Regions from separate parts of the Acetobacter sp. DsW_54 genome, predicted to be linked through region 1. Evidence: riboswitches for the same ligand, from Rfam matches in the RefSeq annotation. Region 1 holds a riboswitch; the other holds the start of a gene.
What was found. A riboswitch is a leader RNA that binds a small molecule or an ion and turns the genes downstream of it on or off. The one in region 1 is predicted to bind cobalamin.

Region 2: it holds a riboswitch for cobalamin, as region 1 does, so the genes downstream of both, HK20_RS06095 (DUF1636 domain-containing protein) here and HK20_RS06395 (hypothetical protein) in region 1, are expected to answer to the same signal.

What each region holds. Positions count from the first base shown of each region.
Region 1 is NZ_JOPD01000012.1:1,779-9,343, forward strand. Features, by position in the region: gene HK20_RS06380 (heme-binding protein) at 1-91, opposite strand, end outside; gene HK20_RS06385 (IclR family transcriptional regulator) at 180-911, opposite strand; gene HK20_RS06390 (LysE family translocator) at 1,016-1,660, opposite strand; gene HK20_RS06395 (hypothetical protein) at 1,810-2,256, opposite strand; cobalamin riboswitch at 2,293-2,502, opposite strand; gene HK20_RS06400 (histidine phosphatase family protein) at 2,546-3,115, opposite strand; gene HK20_RS06405 (triacylglycerol lipase) at 3,226-5,181, shown strand; gene HK20_RS06410 (DUF4105 domain-containing protein) at 5,184-6,182, shown strand; gene bfr (bacterioferritin) at 6,349-6,834, shown strand; gene HK20_RS13070 (ArsC family reductase) at 6,891-7,250, opposite strand; partial or broken gene HK20_RS13340 (HIT family protein) at 7,266-7,565, opposite strand, start outside.
Region 2 is NZ_JOPD01000011.1:17,702-25,266, forward strand. Features, by position in the region: gene cobN (cobaltochelatase subunit CobN) at 1-1,428, opposite strand, end outside; gene cobW (cobalamin biosynthesis protein CobW) at 1,443-2,495, opposite strand; gene HK20_RS06095 (DUF1636 domain-containing protein) at 2,492-2,932, opposite strand; cobalamin riboswitch at 3,107-3,340, opposite strand; gene HK20_RS06100 (MarR family transcriptional regulator) at 3,521-4,003, shown strand; gene HK20_RS06105 (FUSC family protein) at 4,029-6,239, shown strand; gene HK20_RS06110 (acetate uptake transporter) at 6,429-7,028, shown strand; gene HK20_RS06115 (enoyl-CoA hydratase/isomerase family protein) at 7,135-7,565, opposite strand, start outside.

The DNA of each region.
Region 1 (7,565 bases):
CGTCCAGAATGGCAATGCAGACAGTTACACCCATGCGCCGTGCCTCAGCATGGGCGGCATCCAGCATGGCGGTTGCGAGTGTTGCGTTCATGGTTCGTACATTCCTTTTGTGCAAAGGCGGGTACGTTAGCCACACGGGCAGATAAGGGAACCGGAAAAACAGGGAAAAGTTTATTTATTCAATATTGTTGAACATCAAGCTGCTCAAGTGAGCGCATCATCATCCACGCAAGCCTGATCAGGCGGTGTTGCGGAAACTGCGCAGGGGGGCCGGTCAGGCACAGGCTTGCCCTGACCTCCCCATTTATCCGCCATGGAATGGCAACACCGTTCAGCCCCGGCCTGTAGGCCTGCAGGTCCAGTGCATATCCTTTGATCCGTACATCTTCTATGCGGCTCAGTACATCTGCATCCAGCGCATTGGCACGGGTTGCCATTACCCGCTTGCCCAGACCGGGCACACAGGCCAAGAATACCCACCCAACGGCTGAACCTTCCAGATTTTCCCGCACTGGCACGCTGGGCCAAGCAGCACAAAGCCCATTGGGATCGACAATATCCAGATACGCTGCCTGATCCCCGCTAGGCACGGCCAGCCATGCCGTGCCGCCACTTTTATGGGCAACGGCTTCCAGCACAGGGCGCAGGCGGGCCCGCACGCTGTTATCATCCCCCGCAATACGGGCGAGGTTGAGTATGCGTCCGCCCAGATGGTAACGCATATCCCCTGCCCTGCGCTGGACGTATCCCAAATGGTCCAGCGTTTGCAGAATATTGTGCACCGTTGTTTTGCCTATGCCCGAAATACTGGCAATCTGCTGCAAACGTGCACCACCGCCCTGCTGGGCTATAATTTCCAGAATAGCTGCGGACCGCTCTATGGACTGGATAAGCCTTGGCGCTTTGCTCATGCCGCATTCCCACTACCCAAGGGGCTGACCATACTCCGCCCGCCTTATGGCACGCAGCATAACAGCACCTTGGCAGAACGCCTGACTTTTCTGGCCTCCATCCTTCAGGATGGAATACCGCTCATGACCAGCCTGAATGCAAAAAAGAGGAACACTACCCCCGTAAGCACATCCAGCGCACGCACAACTCTGGGGCTAGATAGAACACGACCGAGCGAAAACGCCAGACAGGCCAGAACCGCATACCATGCCACAGCCATAACCACCTGCACCCCCGCCAGCAGAAGGGAATAGCTGACCCGGTGCACACCTGCGGGAATAAACTGGGCAAAGGCGGTCAGGTCGAACACACCAACAAGTGGGTTAAGGCATGTGGTCAACAGCCCACGCTGGTAGCCAGCCCCCATACCGCCAACAGACCGTGCCTGAGCATCTGCCCGCGCCTGATCATGCGCCCCGGCAGAAGGCATAAGCAGGCGAACCCCCAGATAAGCCAGATAAAGCGCCCCGGCCCATTCCAGCGCCAGATACAATTTGGGAGAGGCCGCAACCAAAGCACTCACGCCAAACGCTGTGCCTGCCCCCCATATGGCCAGCCCTGTGCCGGTGCCCAGCGCAGCCCCAAGCGCCGCCTTGCGGCTCACATTCATGCCCAGACGGATAACAAGGGCCGTTTCTGTCCCCGGTGTGAGCACCAGAACACCCCACGCGGCGGCAAAGGTCAGTAAAGGCAAAAAAGCATGGGGCATGGCCAGGTCCTGCACAGTGCATTGAGCAACACGCACCACCCTATGGCCGGTTCAGCCCATAGGGTGGTGCGTGCTGGGTGCTAAAAAAGAACAAAAGCCACAAAAAGTCCAAGCCAACAGGCAAAAAAATACCTGTGATCACTCTAACGCTATCTGCGGTTATATAACTCCATAGCCATGTGGCGTGCGCCCACAACGTGCTGGGCCGCAACATAGGCCACGAGCATGGCATGGGCTGCGGGGTTTTCGGCCTTTTCCTCTCCCTCCTGCTCGGGGGCACAACGGGCCTTTATGGCCAGACTTAGTGCGTGCTCCAGCATGCCGCGGAAGAGGGTCTCAAGCTGCAAGGCTCTGGCACGGTAAGGTAAGGGCTGCTCTGGCATAAACATCCCCAGCATCTGCCCTCCGGCCTGTTGCAAGGCAGCCTCTTCGGCCAGTTGAGGGGGCTCGCTGAACAGGGCCAGAACCTCCGCCCTGTTCGGCGCAACGCGCAGCAGATGCCGCAGCAAAGGGTGCAGGCTCCCCACTCCCCCCGCAATATGCGCGGAGCAGGAGGAAGCATGCGGGTAAGAACCCGGCAGTAAATAGCGTGACATCAGACATCTCAGCCCCCGGTCAGTCCCGCCCGGTGACATGGTTTGCAAGACGAAGGCAGGTCTCCTGACTTGCAGATACGCGACACACCCTGCCTTCCCGGTTATGCACCAGTGGCCGCCCCTTCCGGGGCAACGGGTGTAAGCTACTGCCTACAGTTGCGGGTACAGTCTCCGACTGACTTCTGGCGAAGCTTACGGTGTTCCCTTTTCATCCGCTCGCGCGGAACCTTCGACTAACAGGGGCAGGCTATAGCGGCATGCGCGCTTTGCCGCGAGCAAAAAAACAGGCTCACGCCCCTTCCGCCGGCACTCCCAGCAGACCCAAACGCCACTGACCCGCATGGCAGCTGATCAAGCTGTAACTCAGGGGGGGTACATCCACCCGTGCAGCGTGTGCCAGACCCACAGCCCCTTCCCCCTGATACAAAACCCGCAACAGCAGGTTGCGCACCACAGCAGGCCGCGCCAGCACAACGGCTGCGGGCAGGGTCTGGCTTATATCGTCCAGCCAAAGGGCCGTTCTGTGGTAAAACGCGGCAAAGCTTTCCCCTGCTGGTGGGGCAAAAGTCGCATCGGTTAAAAAGGCATGCTGCTGCACAGGGTCCAGAGCTTGCAGGCCTGTGCCCGCCCATGTTCCGTAATCCCTGTCCCGCAGGGCATCCTGTGGCCGCAGGACCTGCCCTTGCCCATCCGGCACGGCCACATCCGGGGCATAGAATACCGTTAACTGGCTCACGGACGGTAGATAAGCTGCGGCTGTCTGGGGGGTATAACCATGTGCAACCTGTTCAGCCCCATCAGGCAGCACACCCTTGCGCACAACACCGGGTAGTGCAGACGCACAGCAAAGCAGCTTCAACCCACAAACCTTTCCCGCACTGGGCCATGACTGTACAGGATTTGCCAGCATGCCGCAGACACCCTACACCATCAGGCATTATTTTACCGCGATTTAAAACCGAGAATCGGATGCCCGCTTTTTCCAGCACTTTATCCAGCGCTCTGTGTTCCCGTTTTTCGTGGGTCGCGGTCTGTCTGGCCGTTTCAGGCTGTGCGGCCCCCATTACCGTGCAGCGCCTGAGCCTGACAGACAGCTACAAGGAACGCAGCCAGAGCACATTGAGCGGACAGAAGCTGAGCAACACCACCCGTATTGTGCTTGAGCGCCAGAACCTGTTGGCCATATGGAAGAAAAATCCCGAACAGGCACTGGCCATCCTGCGCGCCAGCACACAGGCGCAGTTTTACACCCCCGACCTGCAGGACCAGCTTTTTGCCCTTGCGGAGCTGAACTACCTGCTGGGTCGCCAGAACACGGACCGTGCGGCCTTTATGGCGGCAGCCCTGTACGCCTATGCCTACCTGAACCCCAACGGGCCGGATAACGCAAAACCCAACCCGTATGACGTACATTTCCGCCAGGCGTGTGATCTTTACATGTTTGGCCTGACCGAAGCTCTGGGTAACCCTGTGGAGGTGGCACCACAACGCTGGATGCTACCCTTTGGCACGCTGGACCTATCCACCACCCCCGCGCAGAAGGAATGGTACGGCTATACGCTGACCGACTTCCGCCCCACAGCGCGCCTTTCGGTGCGGGGGATAAAAAATATCTATCGCAGGGCGGGGCTGGGGGTGCCTCTGGCAGCAGTACCCCACCCACCAGAAAACAGCCAGATTTCCTTCTCCATTACCGACAAGCTGCGTATTCCCGTTAACCTGCTGCTGGAAATCCCCAACCCACGCGAGCAGATTTTTACAAACCATATTGATGCGCGCCTGACACTGGCAACCATTGACACAACAAGCAGCCTGCCAACCACAGACGGTGTTATTCCCCTACAATATGACCAGACCGCTTCCCGCGCGATCAGCCTGAGCAACGCGGTTGACTGGTCCGTGGAATATAAGGGTTTTCTGGATGGCAATCTCTTTAACAAACGTGCCCAGCTTATTGCCATAGAACCGCACCAGTATGGCCATATGCCCGTTGTGCTGGTGCATGGCACGGCCTCCAGCCCCGGACGCTGGGCGGATATGGTCAATGACCTGCTGGAAGACCCACAGATACGCGCACATTATGAGTTCTGGTTTTTCTCCTACGCCACGGGCAACCCTATCCCCTACTCCGCCCTGCAACTCCGCGATGCCCTGAACCGCACCATCCATGACCTTGGTGGTACGCAGGCAGACCCGGCACTAGGGCAGATTACTCTGATCGGGCACAGCCAGGGCGGTCTTTTGGCAAAAATGCTGGCCATTGACCCGCATGATGCCCTGTGGAACGGGCTGACCCACCGCGCGCTCTCCAGCCTCCACCTTTCACCCAATGTACGGCAGTTTCTGGAACAGGCCCTTTTCCCTACCCCCATGCCTGAAGTCAAAAGTGTTGTGTTTATCTCCACTCCACAACATGGCAGTTATCTGGCCGACTTTTCCATTGCGCACCTTATAGGGCGGATGGTCACTTTTCCCGCAGCCATTACGGAAGTGACCCAGCAGGTCCTTGAGGGCAACACCGGTGCGCTCAAGGTGGACATGAGCCCCAGCCGTTTTGGCAGTGTTTATGGCATGTCCCCCCGCAGTGCGTTCATACAGGCGCTGGCGACTGTTCCTGTTGTGCCGGATGTGCAGAGCCACTCCATTATTCCCGTGCTGGGCAACGGGGCGCTGGAAAATGCGGATGATGGTGTGGTGGCTTACGCCAGTGCGCATGACCCACGGGTGCAGAGCGAACTGGTTGTGCGCAATTCGGGCCACTCCACACAGGCCAACCCGATCACCATTGCCGAAGTACGCCGTATTCTACTGCAACAGTTAGCAGCCACCATACCCGACCTGCACGTTAAGGGGGATATGAACCACACCAACATCATGCGTATTGGTGGGGATTATGTCATCCCCGCCACATGGGCAAAGCCATGATCATGCGCAAACACCGCAGCCGCCACACAAGACACTGGAAACTGACCGCAATAACCCTGCTTTTTGCAGTCTATGCCTGTGCGGCCCTTTACTATTCCACGCTTGAGCCCGACCTGCTACGCCTTGGGGCAACTGGCCTGTGCGGGCTGCTGTTTGTGGCAACCTCCTGTATCCGCCAGCCCATACGCCGCATTGCAGCCCTGTGCGGGCTTTGTGCGTGCTTTGCCATATGGTTCTGCACCAACCTCCCCAGCAATAACCGCGAATGGGCTGGGGAATATGCCGTGCTGGCCGATGCCATACAGGATGGTCGCACAGTCCATGTGCGCAATATCCGCGATTTTACCTATAAAACCGAAACCGATTATACCCCTCACTATTACAACGCGGACTTTGATCTGGACCACCTTGCCACCATAGACCTGATAACGTCTTACTGGGCGGGGGACAGCATTGCCCATGTGTTCCTGTCCTTCGGGTTTGATGATGGCCGGCACCTTGCCGTTTCCATTGAAACACGCCGCCAGAAAAAGTTTTCCTATTCCACCATCGCCGGTTTTTTCCATCATTATGAACTGACCTACGTTACCGCCGATGAACGCGACCTGATTGGTGTGCGCACGGATATACGCAAGGAACGTGTGTATCTTTACCGGTTGGAACTTTCTGCCCAGACCCGGGAAGCCGTTTTCAAAAACTACCTGACGGAAATACACAAACTGACCACCACCCCACGGTGGTACAATACGCTTATGGACAACTGCACGACCGAAATTCTGGCCCGTGCCAATGCCCGCACCCGTTACCGGCTGGACTGGCGGGTGCTGCTGAGCGGGTACACAGCCTCCCTTGCCTATGATCTGGGGCTGCTGAACACACACTATGATTTTGCAACACTCCACGAACTCAGCCGAATAAAGCGCCCCGCGAATGCTGTGCCAGATGCGAATTACTCTAATGAAATACGGGAATCCCTCCCGCTCGCACTTGCGAATAAATAAAAACAACGGCAATACATGCATATCGCTCGCATTTAGAAGTAAGTTTGTTGCAAGTGATAATTATTTTTCCAAAAGCACTTGATTTTGAACATTTTTTTGTTTGCGAGTGGTTGCGTTTTATATTATGGTCCGCTTCAGTTCCTTTTGTAATCGAGAGTAAGCCACCATGGTCAAAGACCCTAAAGTTATTGAACACCTGAACATCCAGCTCACCAACGAGCTGACCGCCATCAACCAGTATTTTCTGCATGCCCGCACCCTGCGCCACTGGGGCGTGACCCTGCTGGGCAAAAAAGAATACGAAGAATCCATTGAGGAAATGCGTCACGCTGACTGGCTGATCGAACGCATTCTGTATCTGGGCGGCCTGCCCAACGTGCAGCGCCTGAACACGATTCTGATCGGTCAGGACGTCAAGGAAATCCTTGAATGCGACATGAAGCTGGAAGAAAAGGCCATGAGCGACCTGCGCGAAGGCATTGCGTACTGCGAAAGCGTGCGTGACTTCGTATCGCGCGACCTGCTGCTGAAGATCCTGTCCAATGAAGAAGAACATGAAGACTTCATTGATCGTCAGTTCGACCTGATCAAGCAGATTGGCGTTGAGCGTTACATCCAGCTCAACTCCGCCTCCGCTCCTGAGCAGGAATAAAAATTGCCCTGTTGCCCGGCTTATAACGAGCCGGGCAACAGCCTGCTTTTACCTGTTTAGTTTTTACCCAATGCCGCAGCGTAAAGCTCCGGCTTAAAGCCCACCTGCAAACCCTGCGGCGTTTCAAGCACCGGGCGTTTGATCAGTGTTGGATGGGCGACCATAAGGGCTATGGCCCGCTTTTCGGTCAAATCAGCTTTATCGGCATCAGGCAGTTTTCTAAACGTTGTGCCGGCTTTGTTCAGCAGTTTTTCCCACCCTACCTGTGCGGCCCATGCTTCCAGCTGTTGCGCGGTAACACCGGCCAGTTTGTAGTCATGGAAGATATACGCAACGTCATGCTCTTCCAGCCAGTTGCGGGCTTTGCGCACGGTATCGCAGTTTTTAATGCCATATAATGTCAATCCGCCAGACACGGTGTTCTCCTTTACGGGACCAATCCCCAAAACATTGCGCATTTTTTGCATGAATGCTGCATCTTCTGCCAGATTGAACTCCCGCGCCTGCGCAATATCATACGCCACGCATAAGGGCAGTAATCGCTGGGCCTGCGGTTCCGTTACATAACGCGGCACAATATGGGTATGCAGCGATGGCGCCTGATTACACCATGTTTCATAATTAATGCGCGCAGCCCCTGTCACCTCAAGCAAGGCATCCCCCACCCGCACAACATCCTGCAGGTAGTCCAGCCTCTGCTGGCCTTGCAGGTCATTCACACTGGGCACGGC
Region 2 (7,565 bases), on a different contig from region 1:
GCCCCATGCGTCCGCAATGGTGGCCATAAAGTCCGGCGGCAGTTCCGCGCTTAAAGCTTTATAATCTGCCAGAGATAAAACAGCCTGCGGGGGGGATTGAGCCATAAGGCGGGCCAGTTCCTGCGCGGCTGGCGCCGGCTGCTCCCCCAGTTGGTACCCCTTCTGCTGCATATGCTCCATAATGTTGTGCAGGCTGGCAAAACCATCCAGACCAACGGCATGGGCCACATGCGCGCTGCCCTGCTCCAACCCTGCGCCGGGATAGTCCGAGAGTACAATACCAACCCGTTTTTGCTCTACAGGCGTATGCCGCAACCGCGCCCATGCCTTGGCCCGTGCCGCCACCATGGCAATGCCGGCATCATACGCCACGCGCTGGGCAGGCAGCCCCGGAGCTGCCTCCTGACGGAAGGAAATGGGAAATGTGGCGATTGTTCCATCAAGTTCTGGCAGAACAACCTGCATGGCAAGGTCCGAGCGCCCCAGCCCGCGTGCGCTTTTAGCCCACAAGACCTGCGTACAGCCCGGCTGGAGCACCTGCAAAACAGGCGCACACGCCGCATCCAGCGGGGAACTCCCCAGCCCCCCACGAGCGGAAAAACAGGTGGCATTCAACACCACATCGGGCTTTGTGCGGCACAAATACTCAGCAACACCCTGCGCAACGCCGTGGTCCTTGAGGGATGTCACAAACAGCACCGCCACGGTGCAGCCCTGCCCGGCCAGCACCGCGGCCAGCCGTTCCACCCCCGCCATGTCCGATGCCTGAAGGTGCGCTCGGTAAAAAACCAGCACGGCCGAACAAACCGCCTGCTCACCGGCTGCCGGATACGTACGATAAACACCCCATGTGGGCAGAGGCTCGGGCTGTGTGCCGTCATCCTCCCCATATCCGGCAAGGGCTGACATAAGCCGCAGGGCTGCGGCCATGTTATCCGGCCCACCTTGGGCAAAAAAGCCGTTCAGGCGTTGCCATTGGGCGGCCTGCACACCGTAGGACAGTTCGGCCAGACGGGTATCTTCCACCGTACCGCCTGCTGGCTGCCCAGACCCACCGCACCCGGTATGACCGGGCAGAAACACGACGGGCACAGCCTGCTCGCGCGCCCACGCAGCCAGCTCCTCCACCCCGTAACGCCAGTAATCCAGCCCACCCAGCAGACGCACCACCACGCATCTGGCACCCTGCAAGGTACTTTCCACATACAGGTCGATCGACATGGGGTGCCGCAGGCGGGCCAGACTTGTCACCTGAACGGATGGTAAGCGGGCATGCACCTGCGCGCGCATCTGCTGTGCCGCGTGGCGCAACCCCAGCAGATCGCTCTCTGTAAAGGATAGAACAACAATATCCGCACCGGGCAGTCCCAGGTCTTCGGCTGTATTCTGTTCATCCAGTGTCCGGTTTTCGCGGACCAGAAGGTGCATGCCCGTAAACTCCCTTACGCAGCCAGATGGCCCGCAAGAGCGGTGGCAATGGCCGTGGCGTCCAACCCTTTCTGGCCGATGACCACAATGCGGCCCGTACGGTCCTCCCCAACACCGAGGGGACGGTCGAATTCATGCCGGAAGCGGCTGCCCACCCCCTGCACGGCCAGACGCATGGGTTTGCCTGCAACGCTTGCAAAGCCTTTCATACGCAGCACGTCAAAGCTGCGAGCCGTGTTTTGCAAGGTGGTCAGGAACTCATCCACACTGTGCTGTTCTGGCACGGCTACCACAAAACTTTCAAAATCATCATGTTCGTGCTCGCCATCTTCCGCATCGTGGTGGGATGGGCGGGCGGCAAGGTCGCTCTCGGCCGCAGCGCCAATGCCCAGCAGCACGGCGGGGTCTACCTTGCCTTCCGTTGCCCGCACAATCTGCACAGGGCGGGGAGCATGGTCCCGAATATGCTGCTCCACTGCTGCCAGTTGGGCTGCATCCAGCAGGTCGGTCTTGTTCAGCACTACCAGATCGGCAGCGTTGATCTGGTCTTCAAACACCTCGGCCAGCGGGTTGTCATGGTCCAGCGAGGGGTCTTCGGCCCGCTGTGCTTCCACGGCCTGCGGGTCATCCGCAAAGCGCCCGGCGGCTACGGCAGGGGCATCCACTACGGCCACAACGCCATCTACCGTCATGCGGTTACGCACCGTGGGCCAGCCAAACGCCTTGAGCAGAGGCTTGGGCAGGGCCAACCCTGATGTTTCAATCACCACATGTTCGGGTGGGTCGGCCCGGTCCAGCAGGGCTTCCATGGTGGGCAGGAAGTCATCCGCGACAGTGCAGCACAGGCAGCCATTGGTCAGTTCGACAATGTCTTCCTCGCGGCAACCTTCCACCCCGCAGCCACGCAGGATTTCGCCATCAATACCGAGCGAGCCGAATTCATTCACCACCACGGCAATACGGTGCCCCTGCGCCCGGCTGAGCAGGTGCCGCAGCAAGGTGGTTTTACCAGCGCCCAGAAAACCGGTAATAATGGTTACGGGCACACGTGTCTTGGCAGCAGTCATGGTTCTTCCTGTTCGTTATAAAGCGTTGCGGGCACACGCCCCAGCACCATATCGGCCAGCGTTGCAGGGCGGCGCGATGGCATAACAGTCCCTTTGGCCGAAGCCGCATACAGGCGGGCATAAGCCAGAATATCCTCAGCCTTTTCTGGCCCAAGGTGGCCCAGCAGCCATGTCCAGCGCTCGGGCATGGCTATGGCCGCAGTACACCCCCGGTCACACGCTGCCAGACAGGCCACCGGGCGCAGCGTGGCGGAAGGGACTACCCCAGCCAGATGCTCCGCATCCAGCAGAACCTGCAGGCGCTCGAGCAGTTGTTCACCCGGCGGGCAATCCATGGCAGGCCCGCCCCGCCTGCACGTAACGCAGACATGCAGCACGGGTGGCCCCGCCTGTGCTGAATGAGCAGAAGAGGAAGGCAAAGAGTGTTCGGCGGTCATGCGTCTTTCCAACAGGCCGTTTTTCCACAACGTGGGGTTGTGGCAGGCATGGGGCAGTAACAACCAGCCCTCTGCCACGCATATGGCAAAGAAAACGCACCACCGGGTGCATCCGTGCCTGCCGGGCACCCCGCCAGCAAACAACGCCAGAACGCAACCATTCCCACAAGAACGGCTTTACAGACTTGTGATGGCAGGTCTCCTGGCTTGTACCCTGCCTGCACCAGCCATGAACTGGCGCAAAGCGCTGTTCCGCTGCCTTCCCGAGTCCTGAAAGAACCAGTGGCAACCCCGAACACGGCCGGGGCGGAACATGATGGGTACTTACAGTTGCGGGGGCAGCGACGGCCTTGCACCGGTCTTCCCTTTTCACCCCCGGTCAGGGGCACCATCAAGTGCGGGCATGATGTGCACAAAAACCCTGCCGATTCAAGGCATGTCGCGCTGTGGCCAAGCATAGCTGCACGGCACGAACAGGCCGTTAAGGACCACCCTGTGCCGTAGAGTGCGGAACATGATTGACCCACAGAGTAGGCTGGCCTAGTTTGCCCATATACTTTTTATCTCAACTATAATGACACTAAGTTAATGGACCGCATGACTGAGCAGCGCCACATGCCAGCACTGGACGAAACGTATTTTCCCGGCATGGCGCTGACCTTCCGGGTCATGCGGTTGGCAACGCTCTGGCGTACGCAACTGGACCGGGCTTTGCGCCCGCATGGCATGTCCCTTGCTGTCATGCGGCCCATGGCCTACCTGCGCATGTTGCCTGAAGGGGCGACCCAGCGTGACCTGGCCCAGACCATGAACATAGACTGCTCTGCACTGGTGCGCGTGCTTGACCTGCTGGAAAAACAAAAGCTGGTCACCCGTAAACCCGATGCGCAGGACCGCCGCGCAAAACGCCTGTTTTTGACAGATGCGGGGCGGGAACAATGCAGGCTGTTCCATACGATTGCCGCCGAACTCGAGCAGACCATACGGCACTCGCTCCCTCCGGCTCAGGCCGATAGCCTGACACAGACCCTCTCCTCCTTGCTCGAAGCGCACCATGCCCACACGCTCTGACCTGCTCACACTGCCCGGCTCGCTCATGCACTGGGCCAACCAGCGTTTTGCTCCCGCAGTTTTTGCCGATGATGCCCGCTGGAACGGCTTTACCGCCACAGCGGGCTATACCATGCGTGTGTTCCTTTCCATTGGCATTGCGCTTTTTCTGGCCTTTGTTTTTCAGCTCCAGTCCCCTCTCAGTGCGGCCACAACGGTGCTGATTGTCTCCAACCCCACGGTTGGGGCCATGGTTTCCAAAAGTGTGTGGCGTCTTATTGGTACCCTGATCGGGGCCGCGATCAGCGTGGGGGTTATGGCTGTTTTTGTGCAGTCCCCCGTTCTCTACTTTGCGGTTCTGTCCGTTTTTGTCGGCCTTGCCTGTATGGTCGCCACGTTTTTGCGGTTTTTTCGTGCGTATGCGGCGGTGCTGACCGGCTATACGATTGTAATTATTGCAGCCCCTGCGTTTGCCAACCCCGATGGCATTTTTCTGTCCGCCATGAGCCGCCTTTCTGTTGTGGCAACGGGCATTGTGGTTACGGCCTGCGTGTTCATGGTCACATCCGTGCGCAAACCCAGCACCGTGCTGCACAAGCTTGGTCAGGCGTTCCGGGAAACTGTTCTGCACGCCAGAACATTTCATAAAGCTGAGAGTGAACGCACAACGCCCGAAGCGCTTGATGCCACTGTAACCAGCACGCTGGAAAAACAGGAACAGAAAACCCAGAGCACCAACGCGGCTTTTCGTGGGTTCAGCCAACCGATTTATGACAGCCGCAGCAAACTGCTGGCCAACATGACCGGCCTGACCCCCGCCATAGAATTTGCCGCAGCCGATGACCCGGATATGCAAAACCGCGTGCGCAACCTGCGCCTGTGCTTAAGCCGCCTGACGGGTTTGATTGTCAGCTACCACCCATACTGGTTGACCTTTTCTGCCGGGGTGGAAGAAACCCGCGCCGTACACCTGCTGGTTGCCCAGACACTGGGCCGGATTCTGGAACTGACGGAAAACCCCGACTGGCTGACAAACCCCGCCCCGCTCTCCACCTGCCTGCATGACGCCCTGAAAACACTGGAACAGCTTGCCCGCCAGACCACCAGCACCACCACCCTGGCCGCACTGGACAACACGCGGGACGCACTGGTGCAGATGGACCTTGCCCTGCATGACCTGACCAGCCTGCGCCCCGACCGCACACAGGCCAACATCCAGCCTTATCTGGAATGGCCAACAGCCCTGCGCAACGGCGTGCGCGGGAGCTTTATTGCCCTGCTGGCGGGCATGTTGTGGTATGTTCTACACTGGAGTTCTGGCCCGCTGCTGATCATATACACCGTTGCGGCATCCAGCCTTTTGTCCACCACGCCCTCAGCGGCCAAGGCCAGCCCCATGATGGCGGCAGGCACTTTTCTGGCCATACCCATGGGGTTTTTATGCCACACGCTGGCCTTGCCACGCATAGATGGCTACCCCCTACTCTGGCTTAGTCTCTGCCTGTTCCTGCTGCCGGGCGTGTGGTTGCAGTTCCACCCGCGTTACAGCATTGGCGCGTTTGGGTATGCCGTGTTTTTTACCATGATGCTCTCGGTCAATAACCCGATTGTGTATGACGACCTGACCCTGACCAACAACTGGATGAGCATGGTGGCAGCATGCGCCCTGCTGGCCATTGTTTTCAGGGTTATTCTGCCTGCCGACCACAGGCTGGATGCCGCACGGCTGGTAACGTCCCTGACGCGCAGTATTCAAAAACTGGCGCGCACCCCTTATGGCCGCACCGAACCATGGGTGGCGTGGGAAGGGCTGCAACTGCAAAAAATCTCACGCCTGATGATGCGCCTTTCCTTTATTACCACCAATCTGGACCGGCAGGGTTATACGGATGCGGCTTTTGCTTCGCTCTCCCTTGGCAGGCTGATTGTGCGGCTCAAATGGAACGCGGCCCACGCAACGCTGGACCCGCAGGCACAAACCGCTCTGACAAACGCGTTTAACGCCTTTGCCCAACTGCGCCATAACCCGGCAGAAACAGCCAGTGCACTCAAACAGGCGGCTATGGCCATTCGTACCATTCCAACGCAGGAGGCCGGACTATCCCTAACCCGTGACCGAACCCTGTCCTGCCTGGAGCAGGCGGCCAATATCATTCTCTCCGTGCCCGGTTTTTTCCATGATCACGGCCCCATCCAGCAGGCAGAAGACCTGACACGACCTGCCATTCCCGTTTCTGTCCACCCGGCTGCGCGCTAGCTTTTTACTACGGACCTGCTGGGGGAATATCCCCAATACTGTAAAAAACAAATTTTAGAGAGCAACGAACTTTATAGTTTGTTTTAATAAATTAGTTTTTACGCTGTTAATATATTTTTTATGGGAACTTAACCTAACAACACCTCTTATAACCGAGCCATTACATTAATCTCCATAAGAAGAAACACCATGGCTCAAACTGATCTTGCGCTCCACACCCCCCTGCGGGCCAACCCGGCCCCGCTTGGCCTGATGGGGTTTGGCATGACCACCATTCTGCTCAACCTGCACAATGCAGGGTTTGTACCCATGGGCTCCGCCATTCTGGCCATGGGCCTGCTTTTTGGCGGCATTGCACAAATTATTGCGGGTATTCTGGAATACGGCGCGGGCAACACCTTTGGCATGACAGCCTTTATCTCCTACGGGGCATTCTGGCTGACCCTGGTGGCCCTTATTGCCATGCCGCACACGGGCATTGTGCCTGCAAGCTCACCCGCTCTGGTGGGCAGTTACCTGCTCCTCTGGGGGTTGTTCACCTTTGTCCTGTTTTTGGGCACACTGCGGGCTACACGCGCGCATCAGGTTATTTTTGGCACGCTGGTCATTCTGTTTGTATTGCTGGGGCTGGGTGATCTGCTGGCCCAGCCGGGGCTTACGGTTATCGCGGGTTACGAAGGACTGATATGTGGCCTGTCCGCCGTGTATCTGGCTGCAGCCGAAATTCTGGAAGCCCAGTTCAAATGCCCGGTCCTGCCTGTTGGGCCTTATACCCCCGCCGCAGCCTGAAGCTGCCACAGCCCATATTTTTCCAAAACAGCACGCTTTTTTAAATAATATTAGCAACGGCCCTTACCCTACGCCATGACCGGGTAAGGGCTGCTGTGCTGCCTGCCTAACTGGTTAACGCGGCTTCCAGTGCTGCCACATCCACCGCAGCCAGCATTGAGGGCTGCCAGAGCGGGGCGTTATCGCGGTCGATCAGGCGCGCACGCACACCTTCCACAAAATCCGGACGGCCCAGCATGTAACGGACCAGCCGCCCTTCAATCGCAAAAGCCTCCTGCAACGAGGACGCCTTGCGGGCATGTTGCCAGCCATACCATGCCGCAAAAATGGACGTTGGGCAGGCGCGTGAAATGTCCTGCAAATCCGTTTGCGCTACATTCTGGTCCGAACATTCCAGCCCACGCACAATGTGCTCCAGACTGGCCGAGGGGTCGTATTCCTCCAGCGTGCAAGCCTGTGCGGGCAAGGCTAGCGGGCGAATAAGCCCAAACACATCCTCCACCGGGCGCAGGGCCAGTAACCCGCGCAGATTATCCA